One region of the Oceanobacillus picturae genome, then DNA from elsewhere that is predicted to be linked to it. Evidence: a T-box and tRNA genes for the amino acid it is inferred to sense, from the RefSeq annotation. Region 1 holds a T-box; the other holds one or more tRNA genes.
What was found. The T-box of region 1 lies ahead of BN988_RS00835 (valine--tRNA ligase). A T-box ahead of a tRNA ligase gene usually reads a tRNA of that ligase, here a tRNA-Val.
Positions count from the first base shown of each region.

Region 1 (4,432 bases):
GAAAGTAGTCTTAAGCTATATTCTACCATTGAGATATATGGGATAAGTGAAATAAAGGAAACACCGAGAAATGAAATAGACCAAGCAAACGTGGAAGAGGTAGCGAACGCAGAGCAAGAATTAAGAGATGACACGGAACAACCACATCTTTCATCTAAGACGCTAGAAGAGGATGAGCAGCCAGATGCAATAGGCAATGAAGAAAGGGAAGAAAGCGAAGAAAGCGAAATACAAGATGACGAATCTCTAATAGATAGAGAAAAATTGGATTTCGAGTTTGAGTTAAAAGAAAAAGAAGAGCCATCAGAAGAGGTTAAAGCCTTTCCGTTTTCTCCTCCTGAAATTCCAGAGCTTAAAAAAGAGTTGGATGATGGTATTAAAGAAGAACCAGAAGAAGGCAGATGGAAATATAAAGAAACGAAGTCCTTTAGTGAGTTTTTTAACAAATCTGCATCAGAAGAAAGTAGTAGTGAAAGTGAATCTGAGATATTAGATGTAGAAGAAAACGAAGAAGATTGGGAAGAATCCACGGTAGAGTATGACGTACAGGATAGTTCAGAAAACCGTGAAGACCCTGTTCAAGATGTTAGCTACCTATCAGACATGTTCCGTGATAGTGAGGAGGAAAAATATACAAAGATGCGTCTTTGTATCGTGCAAGAAAGGGATACAATCGAATCTATTGCAGAGCGCTATCAGGTTACAACACTACAACTTATCAAGCAAAACCAGCTCGATGACGAATTTGAAGTGTCAGAAGGACAACTGTTATACATTCCAAAGAAGAGATAAATTTAATTCACTGCCCCTTGATTAAAAACAAGGGGTAGTACTTATTTAGGAATAACAATTCCTCTAAGGTGGTGAGCTAGAATGGAAGCCGAAAATATATTGCAGTCTTATTCTGTATACCCATTGTCTATAGAAAAGATTACGAAACGTTTGTGGAAGATAAGCGATGGAAACCGCAACTATGCACTAAAAGAAAGCAAGCTGTCTTCCAGTACGATCGTAAATTGGGAAAAGTCATTTAAATTGGCTGAGTATCATCAGCTACATGCTATTTTGCCAGTATATATGACAAGAAATGGTCAACTATATCAGGAGCATCTCGGAAGCTTTTATTATCTTAGTCCATGGGTCGACCATGATAACGGTAGAGGCACGGAACGAAACATTGCCGATTTTTATAGCAACCTTGGTGCTGTGCATGCAAAAACGAAACAGACTAAACAAATTGAAAAAGACACTTTCGTTCGTGAATTTGGTACATACAAGCAGGCTTGTGAAACACTTTTTAATGAATTAAACAGAACGGTTGATCGTTTTGAGCGAAACCACTATATGTCTCCATTTGAATTATTGGTATGCTCACAGTTTCGCGATATTGACATGGTGTTTCAGGTTTTGAATAAACGCCTGGACCAACTTGTTTATGTGTCCAACGATGAGCAAGTAACCTGGAATAGTAGTTTTTGTCATGGGCAGTTAAGCAGAGATCATATAGTGCATCACAACAGTGCCCAGCTTATTAATTGGGAACAAGCTCGATATGAGAATGCTACAATGGATTTAGTGCGTTTTTATCGTTCCGAAACGCTTGATTATGATGCCCCAATAACTGCCTATACAGAGGAATTTCATTCTTACATAAAGGAAAATGAACTAACTGAAAAAGAGTTACAGCTTTTGACCATCCATTTACTGCACCCATCTTCCTATTTTCGGTTAGTTCAAGAATATCTTGAAGACCCTTCAAATCAAACAATGTTAGCGAGAACGAGACAATTACAACGTGCATACAGACAGCTAACTTTTGGCCTGCAATGGTCTGATTATGTGGAAAAGGAGCATGAAATAATAAATTTTGATGATCTAGATAGCTAAATCCACTCCAAATAAAAAGCTATAAAGACCCCAACGATTAAACCAAGTAAAAAAACATCAAATGTAGTCGGAAAAAATAATGTGCGGACTAACTGAAATATCAGGATAGGTAATGTGACCTTTTCGGCTATAAACAAGCAGTTTCTTGCCCATGGTGGGAGTTTATATCGGTAATAACGGGCCATTATAATCTTCTCCTTTCTACCCCTTCACTTTTTGTGTGTGTTTTAATATACTATGTATAAACATAGGGTGATTGTGCAACCCTGCTAAATAATAGTTGACGTAAATACAGCTTAACTATAAAATGTATCTAGATATTATAATAGTGATGATGGAGAAGAGTACAGAATGAGCTGTCTAAAGAGAGGGAAACAGATGGTGAAAGTTTCCCGGCTGAGCGTGTTCTGGAAGGTCGCTCCTGATGCTGCATCTTTGAACGCTTACGTTAGTAGGAGAATGCCGGTTACAAACCGTTATCAATTAATGAAGTGTACAGGTCTGTATGTGACCTGTAAACAAAGGTGGTACCACGGAAAATAGAACTTTTTCGTCCTTTCTATAGGATGAAAAGGTTTTTTTTACGTTAAAAAGTATAAAATTTTTAGCTAGGGAGAAGTGACGACGTAGGTAAAAATTAAAAGTACCAAGTATAAGAAAGACGTACAGATTCGTTAACCGACTAGCGATTGCTATTTTTTCTAAATGGAAAAAGGAGGATTAAGATATGAGTGAACAAGAAAAACAAGCACTGTCTGCAAAGTATAACCCGCAGGAAGTAGAAGAAAACAGGTATCAATTTTGGTTAGATGGAAAGTACTTTGAAGCAGAAGGGAAGGATTCTAAGAAAGAGGCCTATTCTATTGTAATTCCGCCACCTAACGTAACAGGAAGACTCCACCTTGGCCATGCATGGGATACGACCATGCAGGATACGATCTCAAGAATGAAGCGAATGCAAGGATATGATGTACTATGGCTTCCTGGTATGGACCATGCTGGCATCGCTACTCAGGCTAAAGTAGAAGCGAAGCTAAAGGAACAAGGAACGAACCGCTATGAGCTAGGTAGAGAGAAATTTCTCGAAACTGCTTGGGAATGGAAATCCGAATATGCAGATTTTATTCGTTCACAGTGGGAAAAATTAGGCTTAGGATTAGATTATTCTCGTGAACGCTTTACGCTTGATAATGGATTGTCAGAGGCAGTTAAAGAAGTGTTCGTTAAACTGTATGAAAAGGGCTGGATTTATCGTGGCGAGTATATTATTAACTGGGACCCGAAAACCAAAACCGCACTTTCAGACATTGAGGTTATTTACGAGGAAGTACAGGGGAAATTTTATCACTTACGTTATCCAATTAAGGATAGTGATGAGTATATCGAAATAGCCACCACTCGACCTGAAACGATGCTTGGTGATACAGCAGTTGCCGTACATCCGAAAGACGAGCGTTATAGCCATTTAATTGGTAAGAGAGTTATCTTACCAATTACTGGTCGGGAAATAGAAATTGTTGCCGATGATTATGTAGATAGAGAATTTGGTTCAGGAGCTGTTAAAATAACTCCCGCACATGATCCGAATGATTTTGAAATTGGAAATCGACACAATCTGGAAAGAGTCCTTGTCATGAATGAGGATGGAACAATGAATGAAAAGGCTGGGAAATACGAAGGTTTAGATCGTTTTGATTGCCGTAAGCAGATTGTGAAGGATCTTGAGGATATGGGCGTGCTATTTAAAATAGAAGATCATATTCATCAAGTAGGACATTCGGAAAGAAGTGGAGCGGTTGTAGAGCCTTACTTGTCTACACAATGGTTTGTAGATATGCAACCACTGGCAGATGCTGCAGTGGAAATGCAACAAACAGAAGATAAAGTCAATTTTGTACCAGATCGATTTGAACGCACCTATCTAAACTGGATGGATAATATTCGAGACTGGTGTATCTCTCGACAGTTATGGTGGGGCCATCGGATTCCTGCTTGGTATCATAAAGAAACAAATGAATTGTATGTTGGCAAAGAAGCTCCGGAAGACAGTGAAAACTGGGTACAGGATGAGGATGTACTTGATACATGGTTCTCTTCTGCATTGTGGCCATTTTCTACAATGGGCTGGCCAGATACAGATTCAGACGATTTCAAACGATATTTCCCAACAGGTGTATTGGTGACTGGATATGACATTATCTTTTTCTGGGTTGCACGAATGATCTTCCAATCGAAGGAATTCACCGACGTTAAACCTTTTAATGACGTATTAATTCATGGATTAATACGCGATGCAGAAGGCCGGAAAATGAGTAAATCCCTTGGAAACGGTGTTGATCCAATGGATGTAATCGAAAAATATGGAGCAGACTCTCTACGGTATTTCTTATTAACAGGGTCTACCCCAGGGCAGGATCTCCGTTTCCATTGGGAGAAAGTTGAATCAACTTGGAATTTTGCCAATAAAGTATGGAATGCTTCTAGATTCTCACTAATGAATATGGAAGGCTTTACGTATGAAGATATTGATTTGTCAGGGGAAAAA
Region 1 covers NZ_CCAX010000001.1:165,343-169,774, forward strand. Annotated here, with positions in the region: gene spoVID (stage VI sporulation protein D) at 1-792, shown strand, start outside; gene BN988_RS00825 (phosphotransferase) at 874-1,887, shown strand; gene BN988_RS00830 (hypothetical protein) at 1,884-2,072, opposite strand; T-box leader at 2,210-2,448, shown strand; gene BN988_RS00835 (valine--tRNA ligase) at 2,615-4,432, shown strand, end outside.

Region 2 (4,432 bases), on a different contig from region 1:
CTCTTTTCTCCAGCGCATCCTTAGCCTGATGGGTTAACTCTCCGATGCGGTCAAGCTTCCGCTGGATTTTACGTGGAGCTACGCGAAGTAAATGCGCTACAGATTCAACTGCCATTCTTGTATCTCCAATGCTGCCTGAATCGGCAACAACGAAATGAAAATCATCATTTAACTCAATAAATTCCGTAGGGTTATCCTTTTCATACCATACAGGTAATTCAGAAGTTATTGTTAACGTATCAATTCCACTAGGCGCTCCGTGCGCAAACGTTTCTGCAATGTTTGCAAGCTTAAGAAGCTCCTCATCTGTGTGATCAATACTTGCATACGCAAATAATGATCGAATAACAGAGATCGCGACAGAAGCACTAGAACCAAGCCCTTTTCCAGGAGGTACCGAGGATTTAATCCGAATTAGCAGATCCGCTTCCGGCATTTCAAGGTATTCAAGGGTTCCACTAATACAACTGGCAATCCCTTGCAAGGATTCAGGAGCTAAATCCAAGGGTCCATGATAAAACGTGCTATCAATCACGACCGGCCCTGGCTCGTGTTCTACTATAGATTCTACACCTACCAAAGGAAACGGGATAGCGATAGCGGGTTGTCCGTGTACAACTGCATGCTCCCCAATTAGAATCAGTTTACTATGAGCTATTCCTATAGCTGTTTGTTCTGTAGTTGTAGCTTTTTCTGCACTCATTTTTTAATTTGTTCCACCAATTCTTTAGCTTTTCCGACACGGATTTCGTTTAGTTCCACTAACTTTCCTGCAACGATATCAATCATCTCCCCAGAAGCCCCTGCCGCTATTGCAACAGAGCGAGAATGTAATGCCATATGTCCTTTTTGAATACCATCTGTTACTAACGCTTTAAGCGCTCCAAGGTTTTGCGCTAATCCAACAGCAACAATGACCTGAGCCAATTCTTGCGCGGATTCAACGTTCAAAATATCTTGCGCTACCTTAGCAATAGGATGCACACGTATAGCGCCGCCTACAGTTCCGACTGACATAGGCAATTCTAGTTCACCAACTAGGTTTCCCTTACTGTCCGTAGACCATGTAGTCATGGAGCTATATTGTCCTGTTCTTGCTGCATAGGCATGTGCCCCAGCCTCAACTGCACGCCAATCATTACCAGTAGCAATTACGATAGGGTCAATTCCGTTCATAATTCCTTTATTATGCGTAACCGCACGATAAGGGTCCGAAGCTGCAAACTCGTACGCATGTACGACACCATCTCGTACTTCTTCTCCGGAAAAGTCACCTGATTGAAGTAAGTTGGCAGGAATGACACAGCGCGCCCGCGCAAGACATCTATCTGCATAATTAGAAAGAATTCTCAAGTAAACCTTCCCATTTGTTAACGACTCGACAGTAGGTGCTAATGACTCCACCATAGTATTAATTATATTCGCACCCATCGCGTCACATGTATTTACATACAGATGCACGACGAGCATTTTACCATAAGCCGAATCAGACGCCTCGTTTAAGATCCTTACTTCCAGATCCTCAGCTCCCCCGCCTCTAGCAACCAGGCTTGGATAAGCAGCGTTAGCATCCTCAATAAGTGAGTCCTTTTCCGCTAGTATGGACGCCTTAGCAGCATCCAAATCAGGAGCACCCACTACTTGAATTTGCCCGATCATTACTCTTTCCGTGGCTTCCGTAGTGAATCCCCCGGCTTCTCGAACGATCTTAGCAATATAACTGGCTGACGCAACCACAGATGGTTCTTCAATAGCCATTGGTACTACATATTCTTTCCCATTTATTAAGAAGTTCAATCCTACTCCTAAAGGAAGAGGGTATGTTCCAATCACATTTTCAATCATTTTATCTGCAGTTTCAGTAGAGAGCGGTTCATTGAAAGTTGCTGAGTCATTCGCAGAAAGGTGTTGGGCATCTTGCAATAATTCTCTGCGTTCTGTAACTGTCTTATTGTAGAAGCCTGGGATCCGGGAAGTTTTCATACGTCTTCATCCTTTTGTATACAATAATTATATATATAAACTTCGTATCAATTTTGTTAATAAAGTCTTAAATCTAATTTATTATAACACGTTTGGCATCTATATTTCCTTAAATAAAATCACTGTAACTATTATGTAAAAAAAAGGGCTAAAATGCAAATAAACAAGGTTGTTTATCAATAAAAACGACCCTGTTTATCTACAATTACCATATTCATGTTGTACACTAACGTTAATTAAAATGATGAGCCATGAAGGATTCGAACCTTCGACCCTCTGATTAAAAGTCAGATGCTCTACCAACTGAGCTAATGGCTCGTACACACTTGAAGTGAATAGTGGTGCCGGCCAGAGGACTTGAACCCCCAACCTACTGATTACAAGTCAGTTGCTCTACCAGTTGAGCTAGGCCGGCAAATGGTGGAGGATGCAGGGATCGAACCGCGACCTCCTGCTTGTAAGGCAGGTGCTCTCCCAGCTGAGCTAATCCTCCAGCATGGGTTAAAATTTGGTGACCCGTACGGGATTCGAACCCGTGTTACCGCCGTGAAAGGGCGGTGTCTTAACCGCTTGACCAACGGGCCATAGGAATTAATGAGATCATGATTTGAAAGTAAATCGACAATTTGTTACATATCTCTCAAACCAACGAATTTTATTATAGCTTTTTCTTTACACTTTGTAAAGAGGAAAATACAATTTTTTTATCTTTTTTTCATTTGCTTCAAAATATGTTGAAACAACAACGTTCCACCTGACATATTTAGCAGAATGCTAGTGGTCTTTAGTCCATTTCCAACAAAACGTTCTAAATTACTATCTTGTTTTTAACCGCTAGAGTTACTCAACATACTTTCTAATTGTAATTCAATTAGGTTATAATATAGAAGATCATTATAATGGAGGTATTTTTCATGTCTAATTTAATGCAAGGCAAGAATGTAGTCGTCATGGGTGTTGCAAGCGAACGAAGTATTGCCTGGGGAATAACAAAGTCATTACATAACGCAGGAGCAAACCTGATTTTCACAAACAGACAGGAACGTTCTTATCAAAAACTAACAAAGTTATTAGAGAAAAATGATATAGAGCCAAGATTAATTGTATCATGCGATGTTGCAAGTGATGAAAGTATTACAGATGCATTTGATGAGATAAAGGAGAAAGTTGGCGTCATTCACGGCGTGGTTCATTCCGTAGCGTTCGCCAAGCGTGAGGAACTAAAAGGCGAGTATGCTGATACATCACGCGAGGGTTTCTTACTAGCACAGGAAATTAGTGCATTTTCTTTAGCCGCTGTGACAAAAGCTGCTAAACCACTTATGACTGAAGGTGGTAGTATTGTTACACAGACCTATCTTGGAGCAGAAAGAGTAATTCAAAACTACAACGTGATGGGCGTTGCCAAAGCTTCCTTAGAAGCAAGCATGCGTTACTTAGCAGAAGACGTTGGGAAGTATGGAATCCGTGTTAATGCCATTTCAGCTGGTCCAATTAGGACTTTATCTGCAAAAGGTGTCGGCGGCTTTAACGAAAAACTTGGTATTATCGAAGAAAAAGCTCCACTACGCAGAAATGTAGATCAGGATCAGGTTGGAGACGCTACTTTATTCTTCCTAAGTGACCTGGCTAGAGGGGTTACTGGAGAAGTCATGCACGTAGATTCCGGATATCATATTATCGGAGGATAATATGATAGAACAGAAGACGCTTCTTTGCATATCATTTTGCAAAAAGCGTCTTTTATTTTAGGGGGAATGTTATATGTATGATGCGTTCTTTTCTGTTGAAGGAAACACATTTGTTTCATTCCATACATCTCATCTCATTATGTTACTTATTTATTTAATAGGCTTTATACTACTTATTCTTTTTAGCACATTAAAAACACGATCTATCTATGGCCGTATTTATACCATGATAAAATGGTTCCTTTTCATTCTATTAGTAACGTCAGAGGTTAGCTATCAAGTCTGGTCAGCAACTAGTGGAATCTGGGTCTTAAGTGAATATATTCCCTTGCATCTATGCGGTATTGCCAGTATTACGGCAGCCATATCTCTTTTACTTCAGAACAAAAAGCTTGCCACTTTAACTTTCTATATCGGTTTTATTCCAGCCCTACTAGCGTTAATTACACCGGAGTTACCTTATGATTTTCCACATTTCCGTTTCTGGAAATTCTTTTTGCATCACATAGCCATATCTTGGGCGAGCCTGTTTTTAATTCTCACAAGTTCAATCTCTTTAAAGTACAGCTCTATGCTTAAAAGCTATGGTTTACTACTCATCTACGCTGTATTTATAGGCTTTATCATTAATCCAGCTTTGAATTCTAATTACCTCTATCTTCGGGACACACCATTATCAAACACACCTTTAGACTATTTCGGTGATGGCATGCTATATTATGTAAATTTATGTCTAGTCGCACTTGCTGTCTTTTCGC
Region 2 covers NZ_CCAX010000002.1:15,701-20,132, reverse strand. Annotated here, with positions in the region: gene mvk (mevalonate kinase) at 1-703, opposite strand, end outside; gene BN988_RS11155 (hydroxymethylglutaryl-CoA reductase, degradative) at 700-1,983, opposite strand; tRNA gene BN988_RS11150 (tRNA-Lys) at 2,229-2,301, opposite strand; tRNA gene BN988_RS11145 (tRNA-Thr) at 2,323-2,398, opposite strand; tRNA gene BN988_RS11140 (tRNA-Val) at 2,402-2,476, opposite strand; tRNA gene BN988_RS11135 (tRNA-Glu) at 2,493-2,567, opposite strand; gene fabI (enoyl-ACP reductase FabI) at 2,898-3,674, shown strand; gene BN988_RS11125 (YwaF family protein) at 3,748-4,432, shown strand, end outside.
Region 2: it has a tRNA-Val gene. The T-box ahead of BN988_RS00835 (valine--tRNA ligase) is inferred to sense a tRNA for this amino acid. The anticodon was not compared.